4 regions of the Solibacillus sp. FSL W8-0372 genome follow, and region 1 is predicted to be linked to each of the others. Evidence: riboswitches for the same ligand, from Rfam matches in the RefSeq annotation. Region 1 holds a riboswitch; each other region holds the start of a gene.

Evidence for each region. A riboswitch is a leader RNA that binds a small molecule or an ion and turns the genes downstream of it on or off. The one in region 1 is predicted to bind thiamine pyrophosphate.
Region 2: it holds a riboswitch for thiamine pyrophosphate, as region 1 does, so the genes downstream of both, thiM (hydroxyethylthiazole kinase) here and tenA (thiaminase II) in region 1, are expected to answer to the same signal.
Region 3: it holds a riboswitch for thiamine pyrophosphate, as region 1 does, so the genes downstream of both, thiD (bifunctional hydroxymethylpyrimidine kinase/phosphomethylpyrimidine kinase) here and tenA (thiaminase II) in region 1, are expected to answer to the same signal.
Region 4: it holds a riboswitch for thiamine pyrophosphate, as region 1 does, so the genes downstream of both, thiT (energy-coupled thiamine transporter ThiT) here and tenA (thiaminase II) in region 1, are expected to answer to the same signal.

Annotation. Positions count from the first base shown of each region.
Region 1 is NZ_CP150204.1:1,731,155-1,735,028, forward strand. It holds gene MKY13_RS08515 (efflux RND transporter permease subunit) at 1-561, shown strand, start outside; gene MKY13_RS08520 (M14 family zinc carboxypeptidase) at 662-1,837, shown strand; TPP riboswitch at 1,905-2,003, shown strand; TPP riboswitch at 2,057-2,155, shown strand; gene tenA (thiaminase II) at 2,228-2,920, shown strand; gene MKY13_RS08530 (thiamine phosphate synthase) at 2,933-3,541, shown strand; gene thiO (glycine oxidase ThiO) at 3,525-3,874, shown strand, end outside.
Region 2 is NZ_CP150204.1:3,457,094-3,460,967, reverse strand. It holds gene MKY13_RS17750 (spore germination protein) at 1-1,435, opposite strand, end outside; TPP riboswitch at 1,631-1,730, shown strand; gene thiM (hydroxyethylthiazole kinase) at 1,871-2,713, shown strand; gene MKY13_RS17740 (thiamine-binding protein) at 2,710-3,009, shown strand; gene MKY13_RS17735 (thiamine phosphate synthase) at 3,011-3,721, shown strand.
Region 3 is NZ_CP150204.1:2,635,300-2,639,173, reverse strand. It holds gene MKY13_RS13405 (cell wall hydrolase) at 1-65, opposite strand, end outside; gene MKY13_RS13400 (glycoside hydrolase family 18 protein) at 236-1,525, shown strand; TPP riboswitch at 1,695-1,793, shown strand; gene thiD (bifunctional hydroxymethylpyrimidine kinase/phosphomethylpyrimidine kinase) at 1,882-2,694, shown strand; gene MKY13_RS13390 (bifunctional 2',3'-cyclic-nucleotide 2'-phosphodiesterase/3'-nucleotidase) at 2,873-3,874, shown strand, end outside.
Region 4 is NZ_CP150204.1:3,406,866-3,410,739, forward strand. It holds gene map (type I methionyl aminopeptidase) at 1-511, opposite strand, end outside; gene thiT (energy-coupled thiamine transporter ThiT) at 726-1,286, opposite strand; TPP riboswitch at 1,396-1,504, opposite strand; gene MKY13_RS17525 (DUF4870 domain-containing protein) at 1,623-1,949, shown strand; gene MKY13_RS17530 (hypothetical protein) at 2,019-2,150, shown strand; gene MKY13_RS17535 (SMC family ATPase) at 2,207-3,874, opposite strand, start outside.

The DNA.
Region 1 (3,874 bases):
ACTGGTGTAGGTGGTGTTGCAGCTGATATGACTGAAACATTCACTCAGTTAGGTGTAGCGATGATTGCAGCGATTGCAATTGTATACTTCATCTTAGTTGTTACATTTGGTGAAGGTTTGGCACCATTTGCGATTTTATTCTCATTACCATTTACTGTAATCGGTTCTTGGATTGGATTATTCGCGACAGGTCAAACGATTTCTGTATCAGTTATGATGGGACTACTGATGTTAATCGGTATCGTTGTCACGAACGCAATCGTACTTGTAGACCGTATTATCCGTATGGAACATGAAGGTATGAATATGCGTGAAGCAATATTGGAAGCCGGGGCAACACGTTTACGACCAATTTTAATGACCGCGATTGCAACAATTGGAGCAATGTTACCAATGGCATTCGGTGGAGCTGGCGGCGGTCTGATTTCTCAGGACTTGGCTGTAACAGTAATTGGTGGTTTATTATCATCAACAGTATTAACTTTAATCATCGTTCCGATTGTATATGAAGTATTATCAAGAATGCTGAAGAAAAATCGTAAAGATGTAAAAGACAATTAATATGGGCGGCCTGTAGGAATAATATTCTTATAGGCCGTTTTTTATTGTACAGTAAAGGGTATAGAAGTTAAGTTTTATACACCTAAGTGGGAGGAATTTTATGAGAAAAATATTGCTTTTTAGTTTAATATTTTTTGCTGCAGCCATTATTCATCCAATGACTACAAATGCTGCTACAGAAAAGGTTGACCTTGGAAAATATCCGGTACAAGTAATCGCAAAAAAGAATATAGAACTGAAGGATAAAAATGGGACTGTTATAAAAAAAGTAGCAAAAGGGGAGAAGCTTTTATTAACCGGGATACATGATAAGCAAGGTATCGTAAAAAATTCGTCTAAAACCGCTTTTCTTACTTTAACCGATGTCCACTATGATCAATTAGTCGACGGTTCGAAAGTTTTAACATTCGATGAAGTAGCCTCAAAGTTAAAGCTAATATCACTAATGTATCCTTCACTTACGAATTTACAGGAAATCGGACAATCTGTTGAGGGGCGTTCTCTCTATTCCATAAAGCTTGGAACTGGTAAAAAGGAAGTTTTATTCGATGCAGCTTTCCATGGTCGGGAACATATGACGACCAATGTGCTGATGGAAATGATTGATACATATTTAAAGGCTTACTTGAATGGCACTAAGATAGAAAAATATGATGTGAAAACGATATTAAGTGAAGTAAGTATTGTATTTGTACCAATGGTTAACCCAGATGGTGTAACACTTTCACAAGGTGGAAAAGTGAAAACACCTATGGCCAAGTTAAGAGCGATGAATGGGAGCTCAAATTTTAATCGTTGGAAAGCAAATATAAATGGTGTCGATTTAAATCGTCAATTCAATGTGAACTGGCAATTAATAAAAATGACAAAGCCTTCGTTTAAAGAATATAAAGGTAAAGCGCCGAATACAGAGCCTGAAGCACTTGCAATGAAAAGACTGATTGATCGCGGCAATCATTTAGCCTATGTATCCTATCATTCTTCCGGTCAAATTATATATTGGAGTCGAGCGAAGAGCCATTTTGAACGCACGAAAAAGCTAGTAAAGGGAGTTTCCTCAATTACAGGCTATAAAATGATGCCCGTAACAACAAAAAACGAACCAATCGCAGCTTCTGAGGACTACTTCACAAAAGTTAAAGACCGACCTGCGATGACGGTTGAAATTGCACCATATGCCGGTGAAGCCTCGGTGCCACTAAAACGCTGGAACAATGTTTGGAAGCAAAATAAAACTGTCGCACTATACGTAGCGAATGAAGCGAGAAAATGGTAGGCAGTAGGAAAAAATTTAAATTACCGTTGCATTTATTCAGAATTATCAGTAGACTAGTAGTAATTAAATGAATTTGCAGGGGGACACGTAAGTGTTGAGAAGGTAAAACCTGACCCTTAGAACCTGATCCGTTAACACGGGCGTAGGGAGCAAAATGTACAAGCTAATAATCGTACGTGGCGCTCTCCATCTTTTTGGAGAGCTTTTCTTTTGCAAATTTTTTAATTGCGGGGGGACACATTTGTGTTGAGAAGGTTAAAACCTGACCCTTAGAACCTGACAGTTAATACTGGCGTAGGGAGCAATAAGTGCGTACGTATGCACTTTTTTAGGCATCTCTACTTTTTGTAGAGGTGCCTTTTTTGCTTACGCCTCTAAGGAGGAAATAGGATGGATTTTTGTGGAGAAGTAAGAAAGCAAACGGAATATTATTGGGAGGCCAGTTTGAAGCATCCATTTGTACAAGGTATTGCTGATGGAACATTGGAGCTGGAAAAGTTTAAATTTTATATGCTGCAGGACGCCTATTATTTAAAGCATTATATGAAACTACTTGCAATGCTGGCGGCAAAAGCTAATGAAGATGAAGATGTAGCTTATTTCCTGGAAACCGCGAACTTTATACGGGAAGCAGAGTTAGAACTACACCGTTCGACTTTCAAAGAGTTGCATGTTACACCTGAAGAAATCAGAAATTTCCAACCAGCACCTGCAGCGTACAATTATGTTAGTCATATGTATCAAGCATTTTATACAGGGTCGATTGCCGACGCATACGCTGCGATACTACCTTGTCCGTGGTTATATCAGGAAATCGGAGGCGCATTACGAAAAGCAACACCGGGTGTTAAGTTGTATCAGCAGTGGATTGATCTATATGCCTCCACTGAGATGGAGGAAACAATTGAAAAACAAAAGGAAATGATGAATCGATTTGCACAGATGCCAGGAAATAATGAACGTGAATTGACAGCCCATTTCAAGCGCAGTTGCTATTATGAGTGGCAGTTTTGGGAAATGTCCTGGACTTGTCAGGATTGGCAACAGGAAGTGTACATGAATGAGCATGCTACGATTTTATAAGGTCATTGTTGTATGAAGTTAATGGCAGTAACAGATGATTGTCAGCCGATTTTAGCATTAGCGCAAAAAATTATTCAGATACAGCAAAGCGTGGATTATATACAAATACGTGAAAAGACAAAAACAATAAAAGAAGTGATAACTCTACTTGAATATTTGGAAGAGGGAGCTGTCCCGAAAGACAAAATTATCGTAAATGGTCATTTGGATATTGCGGTGAGCAACGGTATTCAAATAATTCATTTACCGGAGAGAGGCTTATCGGTACAACAGGTTAAACATCAATATCCACAACTTCGAGTAGGTAGATCGGTTCATGATTGTGCGGGCGCAATAGAGGCAGAGCGGCAAGGGGCTGATTATGTTCTTTATGGACATTGCTTTGAAACAAACAGCAAAAAAGGAAAGGTTCCAAACGGTCTTTCTCCTATTAATGAAATGAAAAAGAACTTAAAAATTCCCGTCTTCGCGATTGGTGGAATTCATGTGGATCGAGTCCAGGCACTCCTAGATGTTAAGGCAGATGGAATTGCGGTTATGTCCGGGATTTTTTCGGCAACGCATCCGTTTGCAGCAGCGAACCAATACAGGGAGGCCATTAAAGATGCAAACAAGCTATGACGTAGTCGTAATTGGCGGAGGAATTATTGGAAGTGCAATTGCTTATTATTTAGCAAAGAATCAAGTCGAGGTGGCCGTGCTTGAGGAAAGTCAAATTGGACTAAAAGCGACAAGTGCAGCGGCGGGTATGCTTGGAGCGCATTCGGAATATGAAGGCGATGGAAAGGACTTCTTCACTTTTGCGAGATACAGTCAGGCGCTCTATACGGAGTTAAAGGATGAACTATACGGGCTAAGTGGCATTGACATTGGCTGCAAAAAGGGAGGGATTTTAAAGCTGGCCTTTTCTGAACATGACAAGAAAGAATTAGGGGCAATACTCACACTGCCCAC
Region 2 (3,874 bases), 1.7 Mb from region 1:
CTGTAATCGGAGCCCTTACGACAATATTTTCAAGGGTCCATAAGTTGCCGGGAGAAAAAGATTGTGTATATGGAACACCAATACTTTTTAAGTTGGCAAGATGAACATAAATCATAATAAATACTAAAATAATTCCGTATAGTCCTAAAGTTGCAGCAGCAAATATAGTAGCGAGACGAACTATTCGCAAGCCAATCGCAAAGCTGTAATTGGGTATTGTGAATGCACAAATAGCTGTTAGAGAAATAACTATAACCATGATGGGAGTTACAATCCCCGCCATAACGGCAAGTTGACCAATAACTATACCGCCTACAATCCCAATTGTTTGACTGATTTTATAGGGGAGTCTTGTTCCAGCCTCCTGCAATACTTCATAAAAAAAGACGAGGATTAAAGCTTCAATTAAGGACGGAAATGGAATCCCTTCCCTAGCGGCAGTTATCGTAAATAATAGCTGAGCCGGAATTAATTCTGGATGGTATGAAATTAATGCAACATATAGGGCTGGTAAAAATATAGTCATGTAGAAAGAGAATAAGCGCAATAATCGTAATAATGAACTTATTAACCAACGTTGGTTATAGTCTTCTATTGACTTTAATGAATCCCCGAAAGTGATAGGCATTAAGAGAGCAAAGGGTGACCCTTCAACAATAATGGCTATTTTACCTCTCAATATATTGAAAGCCACCCTATCCGGTCTTTCTGTATCTAAAATTTGTGGAAAGGGTGACAGAAGATTATCTTCAATCCACTGTTCAATAAATCCAGAATCCGGTGCGAAATCAATATCAATTGTTTTAACGCGACGCAAAACTTCCTGTAAAAGGTCTTCTCTTACAACTCCATCAATATAACAAATGGCAATTTTCTGGTTGGAATGTGTGCCAACTTCCATCATATCGACTCGAAGATTGGGGTCTTTGATTTCCTGGCGAATGAGCGAGAGGTTAATTTTAAAATTCTCTATAAACCCTACTCTGGACCCTCGAATTACTGATTCAGATTGCGGTTCCTCAAGCGCGCGATATTCCATTCCGCTCGTTCCGATAAGAGCGGCTTCACTTTCACCTTCCAGTAAGAAAACTGTATCGCCGGCTAAAAGCGTCTTAATTACCTGCTTCATTTCCTTTGATCTGTTGATTTCAGCAATGGCAAGTATTTCTTCATAGACATGATCAAACAAATTCGAGTGAATATGTTTTCTGTTTAATTCAAGAATTTTTAATATATTTTTATTTAATAAATCCTCGTTTATAAGCCCTTTTATATAAATTAAAGCAAAAGGATGGTTCAACCGGCCAATTCTGCTTTTTCGGATAATAAGATCTGCAGAATTTCCAAGTATTTTTTTTATTACTGCAATATTTTCATCTAATTGGCCATCGAGATATTGGCGACTATTGTTTTTTTCATTTGAAGATTGGACCATTTTCTTAACTCCTGTTCAAATGATGTAATAAGTTTATTGTTTTATTTTTTCCAAATAATATGCAATTCATACTTTAATTCGATGTATTATTGAACCTTTAAAATGTGGATGTAGCTTAGAATGAACGAGCGATCAAAATGTATGAATTTGACATTCAACATACCTGTTGATAATATGAAGGAACAAACAAAATAGCATATATTGCGGGGGGACTCTTTGGAGTTGAGAAGGTTAAAACCTGACTCTTTGAACCTGTCAGTTAACACTGGTGTAGGGAAGCGATTCATTATATTTATAAGCAATAATTTGAATTGTGCTTTCCCATTTATTTAGGGAGAGCACTTTTTTGTTTAGGCTAAGTGAATTTCTACTTGTAAGACCCGTCTAGTGAATCTATTCGTTCATATGAAGAATGATTATGGAAAGGTGATGGAAATGGCTACTAAGCAGGAGATGCAAAATAGAATTATCCAGGCTGTAGAAACAGTAAAGAAAGGGAATCCGATGGCAGGTTCCATTACAAACACTGTCACGATTAATTTCGTTGCAAATGCACAGCTTGCTGTTGGAGGTTCTGCCGCTATGGTGTATTTACCAGATGAAGCAGAATTTTTGGCTAAGGCAGGGGGAGCAACCTATATAAATGTGGGTACGCTATTACCCATTTATGAAGAGACATTACCTCATGTAGCAAAGATATTGCATGAAACAGGAAAACCATGGGTATTGGACCCTGTCGCTGTAGGCATTGGTTCACTAAGGACAGATCTGCTACAGAAATTTAAGGCATTTAAACCGACCATTATTAGAGGAAATGCATCAGAAATTATAGCATTGGCAGGTTTATGGGCATTAGATGGAGGAGCAGAGGAATCAAGGGTACGAGGTGTGGATGCTACAGATTCTGTACATGAGGCTAAAAGAGCAGCGATTGCTCTTGCAAAGTGGACGGGTGGTGCAGTTGCTGTATCAGGAGAAACGGATTTAATAACAGATGGCTCTATTATAGCTATCTCTTATGGGGGCTCTCATTTTATGGAGAAGATTACCGGAGCTGGTTGCTCGTTAGGCGGAGTTGCCGCTGTGTATGCAACGGTGACCACCCCGTTTATTGCAGCACTCACTGCTAGTGCAGTATACAATGTAGCTGGAAAACGCGCTGAGTTAAAAGGAGATGGTCCAGGAAGTTTCCAAGCGCAGTTTTTGGATGAATTATATAAAGCAACAGCAGAAGAAATTGCAAACAACTCATTTGATTTGGAGGAGGTTAATTTATGAATACATTAATAGCAGTAGCAATTGCGCCTTTTGGTGTAGGGGATGAATTGGGACAGGAAATCGCCGAGGTTGTGAAAGTCATTCGAGATTCGGGGTTACCGAGTCGAACTACATCAATGTTTACAGAAATTGAGGGAGAATGGGATGAAGTGATGAAAGTAGTAAAAGAAGCGACTTTTATACTTGCAGAAAAAGGAATTCGAACAGAAGTGGTGTTAAAAGCTGATATCCGTCCGGGATATACGAATACGATTAATACAAAAATAGATAAAATAAATGATATTTTAGGAGGGTAATATGGGTAATATCAAAAAGCTTGATATTTCAGCCTATTTAGTTATAGGTCCTGAAAATACAAAAGGCCGTCCAGTCGCAACGATTATTAAAGAGGCAGTAAGTGCGGGCTTTACTTGCATCCAAATACGTTCCAAAGTTGCTTCTGCAAGAGAATTGATTCAATTAACACGGCAAGCAGCAGAGGTCATTGAAGAGGCTGGAAAATCCGATGAGGTTGCACTCCTAGTAAATGACCGTCTTGATGTTGTTTTAGCGGCTAAATCACAGGGGATTAAAGTGGATGGCATTCATGTAGGCCAAAAAGATATTCCAGTGAACGTTTGTCGGGAATATTTAGGGGAAGACCTCATTATAGGTTTATCTGCTCGAGCTGATCAATTATTTGACTATATTAAAACAGAGGATGTCTCTCAACTTGATTATTTTGGTGTAGGACCGTTGCATGAAACCCCAACAAAACCTGATTGCGGAATTGGGGAAGACGGAAAGGTGATTACGAGAAGTATTGCCGATATTACGAAAGTTGCTGAGCTTAGTTCAATTCCCGTAGTCGTAGGTGGGGGTGTAAAACTCGCGGATATTCCTACCCTAGCAAAAACTGGTGTAGACGGTTTCTTTGTCGTTTCAGCTGTAACGGAGGCTGAAAATCCAAAGCAAGCAGCAACAAATTTAGTGAACGCCTGGAACAATTATAATTCCAAAACTTTTTAATATTTTTAATAAGTTCGAGGGAAGTCATCGTATTCGCTTCCCTTGAATTATCTAAGACAAGTACATACGAATCTCCTCCCACTTTACAATAAAAAAACTGCTCCAATTTTCAAAGCCACTATTATTATTATTATTATTATTATTATTTTATCC
Region 3 (3,874 bases), 900 kb from region 1:
GCCTCAGCTCGCATCATTCTTGCCATCAAATCGACATCTGCATCGCGGTACTTAACTCTTGGCATTTTTTCACCTCACATTTATAGTATGAAAAAGTTTGCTACGTTGCGCATATCTTAATTAGTTTTGTATAAAAATTATTTCAAAAAGTGCTCTTATTCATTTATGACTTTTTCTCTCGCATTAATAGAGCATTAAGTTCATAAATTAGTATATAGAAAAAGGAGGACCGACAATTCAAATTCATGTTGTACAGCCAGGAGAATCGCTATGGGGAATTGCGCAAGCTTATGGAACGACGATACAGAACATTGTGGAAGCCAATCAAATTCCCGATCCTAATCGCTTAGTTGTAGGGCAAGCGCTTGTGGTTCCAGTAAATGGTCAATATTATATTGTTCAACCAGGGGATAGCCTATGGTCAATAGGACAACGCTTTAATGTGAATTATATGACACTTGCACAAGTCAATGGTTTGTCTTCAAATGCGGTATTAATGATTGGAACACGTTTATATATTCCTCCCGCTGCGAAAACATCTGCTGAAATTTTTGCTTATGTTGAACCAAGAGGCAACGAAGTAAGTGAACTACTAGTAAATCAAGTGCGTGAAACGAGTCCCTATTTAACGTATTTAGCTCTATTCAGCTATGAAGCAGGACGGGATGGTTCATTAAAGGCGCCAGTAATTGAACCACTACCTAGTTTGGCCGCAGAAAATAATGCGAGTATTGCAATGGCGATAACGAATCTAGAAGATTATCAGTTCAGTAGTGAGCTAGCACGTGATATTTTTCAAAGTAAAGCAGTACAAAACTTACTTTTTGACAATATTATTGCAGAAGCAAAAAGAATTGGGAATGTTTCGGATATCCATTTTGATTTTGAGAGAATACCAGGTGACCAAAGGGAAGCCTATAATAATTTCTTGAGAAGCGCGGTAGAGCGTATGCATGCTGAAGGTTATACAGTCTCCACGGCACTGGCACCAAAATCGAGTGCGAATCAGCCAGGGGAATGGACGGTAGGTCATGATTATAGAGCTCACGGGGAAATAGTAGATTTTGTTATGCTAATGACATATGAGTGGGGGTATTCTGCAGGCCCACCTCTGGCTGTCTCCCCGCTCCCTCAAGTGGAACAAGTAGTTCAATATGCTTTAACGGAAATTCCGGCAAATAAAATTTTACTTGGGCAAAATTTGTATGGGTATGATTGGACGTTACCCTTTGTGCAAGGGGGCGAATATGCAGAAGCATTAAGTCCACAACGTGCAATAGAAATAGCCAAACGTTATAATGCAGCCATTCAATATGACTATACCGCACAGGCACCTTACTTTAACTATTATGATGAGCAAGGACGTTCACATATTGTCTGGTTTGAAGATGCACGTTCCATCCAGGCAAAATTTAATTTAGTAAAAAGACTAAATTTACGGGGTGTCGGTTACTGGAAACTTGGTTTACCGTTCCCCCAAAACTGGCAACTTATCGGTTCAAACTTTAATGTCGTTAAGAAATAAAATAGGATTAAATAAAAACTCAGATGAATTAGTATATAGCTCATCTGAGTCTTTATAAGTGATGTGGCAATTTACAATCGTACTTCGCATTAGAAAGTATATTATGAATCTAAAATTTTTCCATTTACTTGCTATGTAAATTTTATTCTGATACACTCGACGTAATTAAATGCATTTGCAGGGGGACACACTTGTGTTGAGAAGGTTAAAACCTGACCCTTAGAACCTGACCGTTAATACGGACGTAGGGAGCAAAGTACAATTATACATATGTACTTACTAAGACCCCGCGTATTTTACGTGGGGTCTTTCTTTTGCAGTGTCACTTAATAATATTTTTATTAGGAGTGGTAAAAATGATTGCATGTACTATAGCAGGATCCGATAGTGGGGGCGGGGCTGGCATCCAAGCTGATTTAAAAACCTTTCAAGAGCTTCGTGTATTCGGTACATCAGTGATTACAGCTTTAACGGCTCAAAATACAAAAGGGGTGCATGGAATCTATCCGGCTACTGCTGATTTTGTAAAGGATCAATTAAATGCAGTAATCGATGATTTTGATCTGAAAGCTGTTAAAACAGGTATGCTGTTTAATGCAGAAATCGTAGAAACAATTGTCTCGGTATTGAAAGCTAAAGAAATACCACTTATTGTAGATCCAGTGATGATTGCAAAAGGCGGTGCTAGCTTACTGAAAGAGCAAGCAACAATAGCTTTAAAGGAAAAACTACTTCCGGTTGCTACGGTTTGTACACCGAATATACCCGAAGCAGAAGTATTGACCGGGCTTACGATCAAAACCGAAGAGGAAATTAAGCTTGCAGGGGAATATTTATTAAATTTAGGTATGCAATGTGTAGTGATAAAAGGTGGTCATTTAGCGGATAATCATGCGATTGATACGGTGTTTATTCGAGGAGAAAAGCCTTTTAAAATGAAAACAGAAAGACTGAAAACAATTCATACGCATGGAACAGGATGTACATTTTCAGCAGCAATTACCGCAGAAATTGCCAAGGGGAAACCATTAAAAACAGCGATCATTGAAGCAAAAAAGTTTGTCCAATTAGCAATTCGTTATCCACTGAATATTGGTCATGGATATGGTCCAACAAACCATTTTGCCTACCAGGAGCACCGAGGAATTTGCGATGTGCAAGTAATTTAATTAATTTATTGAGTAAATTGTACTCGTTTCTTGAAGTGAATAACTTGTGGCATTTTTTTAACTCTCAAAAAGTACTACTTGCCTAGATATAGTAATGTATCAATTTACTCTTTTCTACTATTCTGTCAATTTAGTATGATGGACTTGTTGAACAATTTAGATAATAGGAGTGAAAAAAATGTGGAAAAAACTTTCTGCTTCGGCCCTTACATTAACACTTTTAACTAGTGGAATGGCTGGAGTATCAGCGGCATCTACTTCCAACGAGGAAGAAATGACACGCGGAGATTTTGTGAAGGCAGTCATTGATGCATTAGGTGTTGAAGTAGGTTCTGGACAATCCGTTAAATTCAAGGACGTACCCGATTCACTAAAGCCATATATTGAAAAGGCTGTGGAACTAAAGTTAATTAAAGGTAAAACACCGACACAATTTGCACCAAATGAAAAATTGACACGCACACATGCCTTCCTTATTGCAGCTAGGGGTATACAGGATGAAAAACAATACTCCGAAAATGTATTAAATCAATTTAAAGATGCGAATAAAATTGGATCTGGGAATCGTCAAGAGATGGCAAAGGCAGTAGAGTTAGGCTTATTAACAGGCTATGAAGACGGGACGATCAAACCGAATGAGTTTGTCACGAAAGTGCAAATGCAAAAGATTCTGCAGCGGTTTTTAGCGGAATATAACCCAGTTGAAGCAAATACGACTGTGGCATTGCGCATTTTGGGTACGACGGATATTCATACTAATATTATGAACTATGATTATTACAAAGATGCGCCAACGAATAGTTTAGGTCTGGCAAAAACCGCGCTGCTCATCGAAAAAGCCCGTGAGGAAAACCCGAATACGGTATTATTTGATAATGGTGATGCCATTCAAGGAACGCCTCTAGGCTCTTACATTCAATCCGTGAAAAAATTAAAAGAAGGAGAAGTCCATCCTTCTATTGCATCAATGATTGCGCTAGATTATGATGCAGCGACTTATGGCAATCATGAATTTAATTACGGTTTAGAATTTATTGATGAAGTAACAGATGATGCACCATTCCCGTATGTTAATGCGAATGTTCGAAATGCTTTAACGAAGGAATTAATGTATGAACCTTATGTCATGATTGAAAAAGAAGTACTTGATTCTACAGGAAAAAGTACGATGATTAAAATT
Region 4 (3,874 bases), 1.7 Mb from region 1:
TACCTAAACCATGACCTGTTAAGTTCATAATTACCGTTAGGCCATGATCACGCGCTTCACGCTCAACCGCCTTACCAATTTGATTTAATTTTGAACCTGCTTTAACTTTTGTCATTGCACGTTCAAATGCAGATTTTGCTACAGCACAAAGTTTTTCCTTATCTTCATAGCCTTCTCCAACAACAAAGGAAATTCCTGTATCTGCAAAATATCCATCTAAAGAACCTGATACGTCGATATTAACGATATCTCCTTCTTGAATCACTTTATTACCTGGAATACCATGTGCCACTTCATGATTCACCGAAATGCAAGTATAGCCCGGGAAGTCATATTCACCTTTTGGACCTGAAACAGCGCCAGCATCAGCAAACATCCGTCCTGCAATTTCATCCAATTCTTTTGTTGTCACGCCAGGTACTGTCGCAGCTTTCATCGCTTCACGAATTTCAGCACAAATGCGTCCTATTTTTTTAAAAGCCTGGATTTCTTCTTGTGTTGTAACAATCATGTGTAACTTCCTTCCTCTTAAACAATGTCTACCCTTAACTATAACATACTTAAAATCGGTTGTAAGTGTTCATTGTTTTTTTAAATGATGTGTTTAAATACAGGAATTATGTGCAAAAATGATTTATAGATTAATGTACATTGATAAAAAAACAAACTAGATTTGAAGTGTGGAAATCCGCACTGCAAACCTAGTTCTATTATAATAATTTAATTTATTGTACTTTTTGCAATAAACGTGGTGCAGACGTGAATAATAGGACGGCAATAATGGCTGTAATAATTGTTGCTGGCAGCATGTAGGAACCGTTGTAGAGAATTGAATATGTCCACACATTATCGTCGCCTGCAAATTCCTTAAAGAAGACCACTCCGGCAAGTAAGTGGCAAACAAATCGTAAAGCTCCACCTAATAACGTACCTATTATAATATAGAGTGCCATCTTTGTTTTATGAAGTGACTGTGTTGCTTGCAGTAAAGGCTTTCTTATAACTGCCGCTAAACCTACTACAGTAAAAGCGAGACCATAATCCAGAATTGCCTGAAGCCAGTGAACAATATACGCGCCAAACATCATTTGCATTATGCCGATCAGTAGACCTGTTGCAAGACCTGCTGTTACTCCCCAACGAATTGCCATTAAAATAATAGGAACCATTACAAAGCTGATCGAACCACCTTGCGCCCACATTTTAAATGATATTTGATCCAACACCAGTCCGACGGCAGCGAAAATCGCTATTTCCACCATCATTAATAATCTCTTTTTGTCCATAACAATGCTCCTTTCTTTTTCCGATGTAGCAGAAGTGAAGAAGGAATAGAACCATTTATAAAAAATAAAAAACGATACTCAGGACAAAAGCCTGACTATCGTTTAAACAGTCGGATTCTATCCACATCCCTACGCAAGTACTAACTTACAGGTTCAAAGAGTCAGTGCAATCACGTGCACAATCTCAGCCGACTTACTCGGCTCCCCTTGTGGTACATCTAAATAATTATTGTTTGAACAAACTTATTGTATCGAATAATTTTCCAACTTTCAACAAACGATTTTTTTGAAACTAAATTCCAGACAGAAGCGTATACAAACAAAGGAGTGAATGAAATGAATCAATCAAAAGGTTTGAGTGCTTTAAGCTATTTAAGCTTTTATTTTGCACCATCTATCTTGCCATTTATTATATATATAGTTTCAAAAGATGATTTTGTAAGGGCGCACTCCAAAAAGGCTTTTATAACACAGTTTATCCCGATTGCTTTTGGTATTTTGTATATTATTTACTTTTTCGTTTCACTTTTTTTAACGCATGAAACGTTGACTATGCAAGATTTCTTTGTCAGTTCACATTTTATTGCCATTGTAGTTTTAGTTATTATGTTTTCAATAGTAGGGATTTGGAATTTAGTGAAAGCTATTAAAGTTCTACGTTAATGTTTATGAAAGCTTCATAATTGGGTATATTTCTTATACGAAATGATATTCGTTAAGGAGTGAACACTTATGAAAATTAACAAACTTGTTAAAACAGCAATTAAGTATGGTCCAATACTTTATCCAATTATAAAGAAAATGATGGATAAAAAATCTACTCCACAACCCGTAACTACTACACGCCGAGCTACAAAACGCTAACGTAAAAAAGACATTTCACCCTATCATTCGAGTGAAATGTCTTTTTTTGAAAAATTTTATTTAATAATAATTTCCGTTTTACTATAGCCTTCTTTTAACTTTTGTACTTGTAAAATGGCCGGCATAGCTGCTTTAAGTTCGGCAACATGTGAAATTACCCCAATTAGTCGTCCTGTCTGCTGTAGGTCGATTAAAATATCGATAGCTCGGCGCAACGCCTCTTCATCCAATGTACCGAAGCCTTCATCGATGAACATCGTATCAATATGCACACTGCCTTGAACACTTTGGATAACATCCGCCATTCCTAATGCTAACGAAAGTGATGCATTGAACTTCTCACCGCCGGACAATGTTTTTACATCGCGTGTTTGCCCTGTATTACTATCATATACATCAATACTTAACCCGCTTTGAGCATTTCCTTCCTTGCGACCCGTTGACTTTAAAAAGTATTGACCATTTGATAACACTCGAAGTCTCTCATTTGCGGCATGTGTTACTTTTTCTAAATAGCCTATTTGCGCAAATCGCTCAAAAGAAATTTTCGCTTCATTTTGTCCACGAATTAAATCATAAACATGTTCAACTTGCATTAATTTTTCTTTATATTCTTCTATTTGTCGAGCTGATTTTTCAAGCTTCTCTAAAGTTTCCTCACACTGTAATGTGTAAGATTGAACTAACTTCATTTCTGAATATTGTGCTTCTACTTGCTCTGTAAGAAGCGTAATTTGTTGCTCGAAAGCTTTTAAATCCACCAATTCTTTTCCCTCTAGCATTTGTTGTTCTTCTGCAATTTGCACTGTTAAAGTATGAAAACTTTGCTTATAGTTATCTAAAGTTTCCTGAATTTGCTGTTGAACATGCAGTGGCAGTAGTGCTTGCTTATATGCTTCTAAATGGAAGCCTTCTTGTATGAGTACAGACTCAAATGAAGCTTGCGCTATTTTATTTTCCTGTTGTTTGTCAGTTAAATTGTTCATTGCATGATGATAATTAACTTCACAAGAATTTTCTTCTAATTGGATATTTTGCAATGCTTCCAACGCTTTTTGTATTGTACTTTTCAAATGACGATACTTTTGCTGGAGGCTCGTCAATGCTTCTGTAACTTGTTGAACAGTTGAAAATTGCGGCAGTAAAGACTTTTCACTTTGCTCAAGCTTCCCCTTCTCTTGTGCATATTGTTGATCAATTTCCGATACATATTGCTGCCCTTTTTCAATCCGACCTTGAAGCACTTCTTTGTTTTGCAATAGCTGTTCCAACTTTTTCTTTTCCGTTACTAGTTGCGTTTGTTGCTGTTTTTGCATCGATAATTGATTTGTCAAAATAGATAGTTGCTGCTCGTATTCGTGAAGAGATGAAGGTTCAATTTCCAGCTGTTGAAGTATCAACTGTTTTTCATTTAATGCAGCTTGTTCTACCTCTAATTTCGAACTTACTTGATAAAAGTTCTGCAGTGCATTGTCACTTTCACGGCGTAATGCGGTCAATTCATTATCGTCGACATCCATTGCTTCACTACTATGGATCGCTGGATGCTCTGTGCTTCCGCATACAGGACACGCTTCCCCATGTTGAAGAGACGTAGCGAGAAATGCAGCATGATTACTGCGAATCTGTTGTTCCAGCTTCTTTAATTTGTCCTGGGCATGTTTCGCAATTTGTTGTTTTTCAGCCAGTGTTTTCGTTAATACTGCTACGCTAGATTGGAACTT